Regions from separate parts of the Pseudomonas sp. JZ114 genome, predicted to be linked through region 2. Evidence: predicted binding sites of a transcription regulator. Region 2 holds the regulator's gene; each other region holds the start of a gene.
What was found. Region 2 encodes LexA, which represses DNA repair genes until DNA is damaged. Its sites were predicted from a motif close to CTGTNTNNNNANACAG; they were not measured.
Positions count from the first base shown of each region.

Region 1 (3,278 bases), 1.0 Mb from region 2:
GCGGACTTACGTCCAGCAGCAGAACATCTTTAACGTCACCTGCCAGTACGGCACCCTGAATCGCAGCGCCGATAGCTACCGCTTCGTCAGGATTGACATCTTTACGTGCTTCTTTGCCAAAGAACTCAGCTACACGCTTCTGAACCAGAGGCATACGCGTCTGACCACCAACCAGGATCACCTCATCGATGCTGGACACATCGATACCGGCATCCTTCAGTGCCGTACGGCAGGGCTCGATGGTGCGCTCGACCAAGTCCTCAACCAGCGACTCCAACTTGGCACGGGAGATCTTCACGTTCAGGTGCTTGGGACCTGTTGCGTCTGCGGTAATGTACGGCAGGTTCACATCAGTCTGTTGAGCAGAAGAAAGCTCGATCTTGGCTTTCTCAGCAGCTTCTTTCAGACGCTGCATAGCTAGCGGATCGCCCTTGAGGTTGATGCCGCTTTCTTTTTTGAATTCGTCTACCAGATAGTCGATCAGACGAATATCGAAGTCTTCACCACCCAGGAAGGTATCACCATTGGTCGCCAGTACTTCGAACTGGTGTTCCCCATCCACTTCCGCGATTTCAATCACGGACACGTCGAAGGTACCGCCACCCAGATCGTACACGATAACGGTGTGGTCGCCCTTGGCCTTGTCCAGGCCATACGCCAGCGCAGCAGCCGTCGGCTCGTTGATGATTCGCTTAACATCCAAGCCTGCGATACGACCGGCATCCTTGGTAGCCTGACGCTGGCTATCATTGAAGTAGGCCGGAACGGTAATTACCGCTTCGCTTACTGTCTCGCCCAGGTAATCCTCGGCGGTTTTCTTCATCTTCTTCAGCACTTCGGCAGAAATCTGCGGAGGAGCCATCTTCTGGCCCTTCACTTCTACCCACGCATCACCATTGTCTGCCTTGACGATGCTGTAGGGCACCATCTGGATATCTTTCTGTACCACATTCTCTTCGAAGCGGCGGCCGATCAGACGCTTGACGGCGTACAGCGTGTTTTGCGGGTTAGTCACCGCCTGACGCTTAGCAGGCTGACCTACCAGTGTTTCGCCATCGTTGGTGTAGGCAATAATGGACGGCGTGGTGCGAGCGCCTTCAGCGTTCTCAAGCACCTTTACATTGCCGTTTTCGAGGATGGCCACGCAGGAGTTGGTCGTCCCCAGGTCGATACCAATGATCTTACCCATGTTCACTCTCCAGAAATCTTGATTCCGTGCGATCCGTCTGCGGATCTTTTTTGCTCGGTTGTTTCACCAAATGGGGATCGAGCAGATTATTTCAAGCCTTTTCGTTAATTGTCGGCTGCTGACTCGAAGGCGCCTTGCTGACAACCACCATGGCCGGACGCAACAGGCGTCCATTGATGGAATAGCCCTTCTGGAAAACTTTCAGCACACTGCCCGGCTCGACATTGGCACTTTCCTCCATTGCCATAGCCTGGTGATGCTCTGGATTAAAGGGCGCACCATGCGGATCAATAACCTCTACCTGGTAACGCTTGAGCGTGTCCTGGAAAACCTTGAGCGTCAGCTCCATGCCTTCACGCATAGGGCGCAGCGCCTCGTTGTTGGCATCCGACATCTCAAGACCACGCTCAAGGCTATCGATCACAGCCAATAGGTCGCCCGCGAACTTTTCCAAGGCAAACTTGTGCGCTTTCTCGACATCCTGCTCAGCGCGGCGACGGACGTTCTGCAACTCAGCTGCGCTACGCAGCATCTGATCTTGTGCAGCCGCTAGCTGCTCTTCCAATGACGCTACGCGAGCAGCCAGGTCATCTCCCTGAGAAGCCTGGGCGTCTTGATTGGTTTCAGGCTTTTGAATATCTGGATTTTGTTCGTCAGCCATGTCGTCCTCCTGTCGAATCAGTTGGCAGGCGAGGCACCATATAAAGCGCTGCAAAGCCTGCGGTTCTGCCCGCTATATGGGGCCGGCATTTAAAGCTTCAAGGGTTGAGCTTATTGCCAGAACGAAAAGAAAAACTGTATAAATGAACACCACTGAATAAATAACCAGATCAACAGATTTCGGAGCCCACCCACATGCTGGTGCATCTGTCCGTCCGTAATTACGCGATTGTTGAACATCTCGATCTTGAACTTGAGCGTGGCATGACAGTGATTACCGGCGAAACGGGCGCCGGCAAATCGATCATGCTCGATGCGCTCGGCCTTACCATGGGCGACAGGGCAGATAGCGGCGTAGTACGCCCTGGCGCTGACAAGGCGGACATCCTGGCCACCTTTGATCTGAAACGCATCCCCGAGGCGCAAAGCTGGCTGGCCGAGCGAGACCTTGATAATGATGGGTTGTGTATTTTGCGTCGTGTTATTACAGCCGAAGGTCGCTCGCGGGCCTACATCAACGGGTCGCCCTGCCCTCAAGGGGACCTTAAAGCATTGGGCAGCCTGCTCATCGACATCCATAGCCAGCATGAACATCAGTCTCTGCTGAAAACGGATACCCATCGCCGCTTGCTGGATGAATTTGCCGAGGCAAAAGAGCTGGCACGCCAGGTACAGCTGGCTTCACAGCGGTGGCGCCAGACCAAGCAAACCCTTGAGCGACTGTCGAGTAGCAGTGAAGAACAACGAGCTCGCTATCAGTTGCTGAGTTACCAGCTTGAAGAGCTGGCAAATCTCGCTTTGAGCGAAGGGGAAATCGAAGCACTTGAACAGGAGCAGAAGACACTAGCCAGCGCAGAGCAGCTTCTTGTTGCCTGTCGTCAGGTCATCGACCTATGCAGTGAGGGTGAAGGCGGCAACGTCCTGTCGGCCCTGAACACAAGCACTCACCGCCTGGGCGGATTCAGTCATGCGCCCAAACCGCTGGAGGAAGCGACAAACCTAATTGGTTCGGCGCAGATACAGATCGAAGAAGCCGTGTCCGAACTCAACCGCTTTATCGATAACTTCGAGGCCGATCCAGAGCGCCAACAGGTAGTACAGGAGCGCCTGGATGCCATCTACACCATGGCGCGTAAACATCGCGTACAGCCCGAAGAACTTGTTCACTTGCAGACACAGCTTCAGAGTGAGCTCGAGTCGCTTAATGCTGATGATGCAGCGGTTGAGCGCCTCCAGGAAGAGCTGGCAGCGTATGCACGTCATTATCAAGAAAAGGCCAATGAACTGAGCGAACGGCGACAAACCCGTGCGCCCGAGTTGGCGGCAGCCGTAGAGACAGAGATGCAGCGCCTCGGCATGCCTGGTGGTCGTTTCTCTATTACGCTACAGCCTGAACCCTCAGACGACCTGCAACCTTACGGTCAAGAAA
Region 1 is NZ_CP069256.1:473,571-476,848, reverse strand. Features, by position in the region: gene dnaK (molecular chaperone DnaK) at 1-1,189, opposite strand, end outside; gene grpE (nucleotide exchange factor GrpE) at 1,281-1,850, opposite strand; gene recN (DNA repair protein RecN) at 2,045-3,278, shown strand, end outside.
Region 1: recN (DNA repair protein RecN) is a predicted target of LexA. The motif match lies at 1,985-2,000, and genes of this name have one in related genera.

Region 2 (3,278 bases):
CATGCATGCCGCGAATGAAAGCACCCGCCAGATCGGTTGCCCTGCCCGGCGCTCCTTCAAAGGCTCGCTGACCGATTACTGCGCTACGGCCATGATCAAGATCCAGAACCGGAGCAAAGCTGAAGTCGAGCCCGACGGCCAGCACTTCGGTTGCCATTATCCACCCGCATGCCTCGGCAAGGCGGTCGGCCTCTGGATGATTGGCAAATCGCCGCATGGCAGGCAGACGTACAAAGCCCTGTCGAAGTCGCTGGACGCGGCCGCCCTCTTGGTCGACAGCCAATAGCAACTCCGGCCGCTCGGCGCGTATGGCTTCACATAGCTCACGCACCTGGCGAGGATGCTCGATATTGCGAGCAAAAAGAATGAGCCCACCCACTTCGGGCTGGCGCAGGAAATGTCGGTCTTCAGCGGTCAGCCATGTGCCGCCAATGTCCACCATTAATGAGCCTTGCATAGGCATTCCTGAGGCACAGAAAACAAGTGAGGCATGGTGCCCTTTCAACTCGTTTCAATCAATGTGTCAGTAATGCCTTTGCTGAAAGCGCTGGCATATCCTCACTCAGAAGCGCTGAGCATCCTGACTGACAGGCTTGCGGGGCTTGAATTGCGCAGATGCCAGAGCCTGATCCGTCATTGCACTCTCCGCCAGCATGCCACTGGCCATGAAAGGCACCATCAAACGCAATACCTGCTCCGTTGACGTATGTACACCAAAATCATTATCAGCCATGGCCTTCAAAGCCTTGATACCTGACATGCTGAATGCAGCCACCCCTATCATGAAGTGAGCGCGCCAGAACAGCTCCAGCGGAGGAATGGCAGGCGCAGCCATGGCAACCAGCTCCATGTAGCGACGAAAAACGCGTCCGTATGCCTCTTCGAGGTATTTCTTCAGATGCCCCTGGCTCTCACTGAATGCCAGCCCTAAAAGCCGCATGAAAATGGAAAGATCATTACCGTGACGCGGTTTGATGGCTAACGCCTGATCTACCAGCAGATAAAGAAGCTCCTTAAGGTCTGCCTTGGTCCCGGACTTGCCGTACCGTCGGTCCAACTCATTTTCCAAACACGCGCAATAAGGGTCCAGAAAACGAGAGAATACCGCCTGGATAAGGGATTTCTTCGAGCCGAAGTGATAATTCACTGCTGCAAGGTTTACATTCGCCTTGCTGGTTATCAGGCGGAGCGATGTTTCAGCAAAGCCACGCTCAGCAAAAAGTTGTTCAGCGGCATCCAATATCCGCTCGACCGTTTCAGATTGAGCCATCGCTTAACTACCTGATCATAAAATGTTTTAAACATATGTTTAAAACATTCCTGAGTCAATGCCTGGGATAGCTAAGTGCCGTAATGGCATTTGGCTGATAAAAAGTCGGTTGCCCTCAAACCAATACTGTATATAATCCCAGGAACTGTATATAAAGCCAGACACCTATCATGCTAAAACTAACTCCGAGACAGTCTGAAATCCTGAGCTTCATCAAGCGCTGCCTTGAAGAAAACGGATTCCCGCCCACCCGTGCGGAAATCGCTCAGGAGCTTGGCTTCAAATCCCCGAATGCGGCAGAGGAGCACCTCAAGGCGCTTGCACGTAAAGGCGCTATTGAAATGACGCCTGGTGCCTCTCGCGGAATCCGCATTCCTGGGCTGGAAACACAGAAACCTTCTGACAGTGAGCTCCCTGTCATCGGTCGTGTCGCTGCAGGCGCGCCAATCCTGGCCCAGCAGCACGTGGAAGAAAATTGCAATATTAACCCTGACTTCTTCCAACCACGTGCGGATTACCTTCTCAAGGTAGAAGGCATGAGCATGAAGAACATTGGTATTCTTGATGGTGACCTTCTGGCGGTTCACGTCACTCGTGAGGCGCGCAACGGGCAAGTCGTGGTTGCTCGTGTCGGAGAAGAAGTTACGGTCAAGCGGTTCAAACGTGAGGGCAACAAGGTTTGGCTGATTGCTGAAAACCCTGATTTCCAGCCTATTGAGGTGGACCTCAATAAGCAGGATCTAGTAATCGAAGGCCTGAGCGTAGGTGTCATCAGGCGTTAACGAGTCAACGTATCTATAAGGAGGTGTTCAGTGCAATCTTTATTGCCGCCGGATCATGGACAGTTGCCGTTGTTTCACGACGCACTGGTTCAACCGTCGCTCAATCCTTTTTTGGCTGGACCTATTCAGGCGGCGACTCTGCCTGATTGCTTTAGTGAAGTGACTCTAAACGGCGCTCAAGACCATTGCCTGCATTTGCTAGCACCCATGCTGCGGGAGTTGAGTGACGAACAGGATCCCCGGTGGCTGACACTGATAGCACCTCCGACGCTGCTAACGACAAAGTGGCTGCGCTCAAGGGATTTGAATCTGAATAGAATCCTGCTGCTGCAACCGCGTCAGAGCATGCAGACACTAGAGCTTGCTTGTGAAGCCTTACGCTCAGGAAGAAGCCATACCGTGGTGAGCTGGCTCCACGGCATGAAGACTTCCGAGAAGAAAAAGCTGGCTTTGGCCGCTCAGACAGGCAACGCCCAAAGCCTTAACATTCGCTTGGGCTGATCAATGAAGAACGCGGGGAGTATCTTCGCGTTCTATCATATCTCCTTCGGCTAGACGCCCCGCCATCTGCACACCCAAATTGAACATGGCTTTAGCCACTTCAACTTGCTGGCCATGCAGAAAGTCCTTCGCATCGGAAGAAAATTCCAATGTCACCAGTGCCTCTTCACCATCGGCACGGCGCAGAACGATACGGCCATCAGCCAGTTCGACAATTTCAAGATAAGACGTAGACATATGTGCATCTCCAGCAGGCGCTGGCATTGTAGCAGTCGCACCTGCCCTTCCCTAGGCTCTATCGATTAACGTAATGCAATAAAGACTAAAATGTTGCAAGACAGCTCTTCAATCAAGAAGATCTACACATTTTTGGCGTCTGTGCCTCACCATTCGGTCAATAAACCACGAAAGCGCAGCGCCAACTCCTTGATGTTTTTTCTCCAGGCTTCGAGTTCAGTATGGCTCAGCAGCCTCTTCTCTTCATCAAGCGTAACCGACTCAATCAGCGGCAGACCAGGGTCAACCTTAGCCTGCTTGATAGGCTGCGGTGGTTTTTGCAATGCAGAGAACCCATCCAGCAACTGAGCCAGCCATGTTTGCTGATGACTTGCCAATTCAAACAATTCAGCCAACTCAGGAGTTGGCGAATCTTTCAAAGCTTGTGGGTTTAAAAACTGCTCGATTGAGGCAGCCTGGGCGTTAGGCAGGCGGTAATAACCTGCCAC
Region 2 is NZ_CP069256.1:1,475,876-1,479,153, reverse strand. Features, by position in the region: gene nagZ (beta-N-acetylhexosaminidase) at 1-457, opposite strand, end outside; gene JQR90_RS06900 (TetR/AcrR family transcriptional regulator) at 563-1,270, opposite strand; gene lexA (transcriptional repressor LexA) at 1,441-2,052, shown strand; gene sulA (SOS-induced cell division inhibitor SulA) at 2,083-2,553, shown strand; gene JQR90_RS06885 (hypothetical protein) at 2,554-2,790, opposite strand; gene JQR90_RS06880 (DUF6586 family protein) at 2,937-3,278, opposite strand, start outside.

Region 3 (3,278 bases), 310 kb from region 2:
GCAAATGCTCAAGACCCAACCGAATGGCCTGTGTGTTATCCAGCCCAACGAGATCAGCATCCAGACCATCCAGCTTGCGATCAAGCAATACCATGGGCAGTTCTCGATGCAGTTGCTGAAGCTCTCGGGGATGGTGACCCAGCGTGTTGACGATCAAGCCTTCCACGTTATAGGACTGAAGCGCATTCAGGTGGCGCTCTTCCTGGAGGTCATCTCGATCAGTGTTACATACGATGAGAGAATAGCCATGCCGACGGCAGGCCGTCTCGACGCCATGCATGACGGCAACGGAATAGGGATTGAGCATGTCGGCTACCAGCATACCGATAAGCCGGCTGCGGCCGCGCTTAAGACCTCGCGCCATTTGATTAGGCTGAAAGCCAAGCTTTTCGATTGCCAGCTCGATGCGCAACGCCAGCGCATCTGATAGGAGTTGCCTGTCTCCGCTGATATAGCGAGAAACGCTCGCCTTGGAAACGCCTGCTTCCTGAGCGACCTGATTGATAGTGGCACGCGGCGGCCGCATGCTTTGAAGAGGCATATCCAATGGGCCTGCTCCCTAATATTGTGGAGTTCTTGTCTATGGAACGACAGGCTTTGAAACCGGTTTCAGAAAACCATTTTGTTCTGTGGCTTGGCAAGAGTACGCCTGGCTTGAACCGACGAGCGGCAGCCCTCATATAGAAAGCTCACAACCTTGTACAATAAAGGTTTCGCCTCGCCATCTTCTCAGGGCCACACAATGACTATCGATGAGTTATCAGCTGAGCTGGGCAAACGGTTATCGGCATTGAAGGCACAGGTCGTAACTGCCGAGTCCTGCACCGGCGGCGGTATTGCCGAAGCCATTACCCGCGTAGCGGGCAGCTCTGCCTGGTTCGAAGCGGGATTTGTGACGTATTCCAACGCCCAGAAAACGGCCCAGCTGGATGTGCCGGATCACTTGTTTATGGAGGTAGGCGCTGTCAGTCAGGCGGTTGTCGAGGCCATGGTACGTGGGGCGCAGGCACGCAGCGGGGCCCGGTTCGCTGTTGCGGTCAGTGGTATCGCAGGCCCGGGTGGCGGCTCTCCAGAAAAGCCTGTCGGGACGGTCTGGCTGGCGTGGGGAAACGGCTCTGACATCTATAGCGAGAAACATTTTTTTCCTGGCGACAGAGCTGCTGTCAGGGCTCAGACCGTTGTGGCTGCATTGGAAGGATTATTGCGAATTTCGACATGAGAAAATCGCATCGAAAGGTAGCCAGCGAGCCCTTCTTATGCTTTAATACTGTTCACATATACAGTGCTTTCCACGGCCGTCTGGCCTACCTTCTTGCGAGAGGATTTTAATGGACGACAACAAAAAGCGCGCCCTGGCCGCGGCCCTGGGTCAAATTGAGCGTCAGTTTGGCAAAGGCGCAGTCATGCGCATGGGTGATCATGAGCGTCAGGCAATTCCGGCTATTTCCACCGGTTCGCTCGGTCTCGATATCGCCCTGGGGATCGGCGGTCTGCCCAAGGGCCGTATCGTAGAAATCTACGGTCCGGAATCGTCGGGTAAAACTACGCTGACCCTGTCCGTCATTGCTGAGGCGCAAAAGCAGGGCGCAACCTGTGCCTTCGTTGACGCAGAGCATGCGCTGGATCCGGATTATGCCAGCAAGCTGGGCGTCAATGTTGACGACCTGCTGGTTTCCCAGCCGGATACCGGTGAACAGGCGCTGGAAATCACCGACATGCTGGTGCGCTCCAATGCCGTAGACGTGATCATCGTCGACTCCGTAGCTGCTCTGGTGCCCAAGGCGGAAATCGAAGGCGAGATGGGTGATATGCACGTAGGTCTGCAGGCGCGTCTGATGTCTCAGGCGCTGCGCAAGATCACCGGCAATATCAAGACCGCCAACTGCCTGGTGATTTTCATCAACCAGATCCGTATGAAGATCGGGGTGATGTTTGGCAACCCGGAAACTACAACTGGCGGTAACGCGTTGAAGTTCTACTCCTCGGTCCGTCTGGATATCCGCCGTACCGGTGCGGTGAAGGAAGGGGACGAGGTGGTAGGTAGCGAGACCCGCGTTAAAGTCGTCAAGAACAAGGTGTCTCCACCATTCCGTCAGGCTGAATTCCAGATCCTGTACGGCAAGGGCATCTACCGTAACGGTGAGATCATTGATCTGGGCGTACAGCTGGGTCTGGTTGAAAAGTCAGGTGCCTGGTATAGCTACCAAGGAACCAAGATTGGCCAGGGTAAGGCTAACGCGGCCAAGTTCCTGGAAGAGAACCTTGAAGTACGTAATGCGCTCGACAAGAGCATTCGCGAAAAGCTTCTAAGCCAGGCCCCCGTTAAAGGGGCGGCCACTGAAGAAGCCGAAGCGGGCGCTGACGCTGACTTCTAAGGTTCTGCCTGATAAAAGCCCTCGCTGTGCGAGGGCTTTTTTATTTCAGCCTGATAATTTTACGGGGCGTTTGAATGTCTATTGAACTCGATACCCCAGCGGCTGTTCGCCTAGCAGCTATGGATCTACTGGCCCGCCGAGAGCATGGCCGACAAGAGCTGGTTCGCAAGTTGCGTAAGCGGGGGGCACCGGATGAACTGATCAACGCAGCCCTGGATCGCCTGGCCGAAGAGGGGCTGCTGAGCGAGACACGTTATCTGGGTAGCTATATCGCAAGTCGTGCCCGGGCGGGTTATGGACCTGTTCGTATCCGTGAGGAATTGGCCCAGCGCGGTCTTGCCCGTGCTGATATCGAACAGGCCCTATCGGAGTGTGAGGAAGACTGGTCAGCTCATTTACGTGATGTCTGGCAACGCAAATTCAAAGGCAAGCGCCCCGCTGACGCTAAGGAACGCGCACAGCAGGGACGTTTCTTGAGCTACCGCGGTTTCTCCATCGACAGCGTCAGTCGATTGCTGCGTGGCGCGCCAGATGACTGATAGGGCGGGCCCGGCTAACGCCTCTCGATCAGCGTAGCCAATGTTGTGGATCGTTCAGTGAATCCACCAACTCGCGCAGGCGCCCATAATCGCGGCCATTGAAGTTGAAGGAAAGCTGGCTCAGGTGAGCAAATTCCGGTTCGTCGATGTTGGTTTTGCCCGAGGCTTGCTGAGTGAAGTGCCCGCTCTTGCACAGGTCCGCAAAGTGCGTATCGATATGCGCCAGCGCTTCGGATGTTAGGGCATGGTTCAGACGCATCACGAATTGACCGTTCAGCCAGCGTGTCGAATGAAAGTTGCTGTAGAACCGGCTGATGATCTCTGCTGCCTCTTCCGCAGTATGCACCAGCGTTGCCAGTTTCAG
Region 3 is NZ_CP069256.1:1,169,256-1,172,533, forward strand. Features, by position in the region: gene JQR90_RS05470 (LacI family DNA-binding transcriptional regulator) at 1-541, opposite strand, end outside; gene JQR90_RS05475 (CinA family protein) at 743-1,219, shown strand; gene recA (recombinase RecA) at 1,329-2,375, shown strand; gene recX (recombination regulator RecX) at 2,450-2,914, shown strand; gene JQR90_RS05490 (TIGR00730 family Rossman fold protein) at 2,943-3,278, opposite strand, start outside.
Region 3: recA (recombinase RecA) is a predicted target of LexA. The motif match lies at 1,268-1,283, and genes of this name have one in related genera.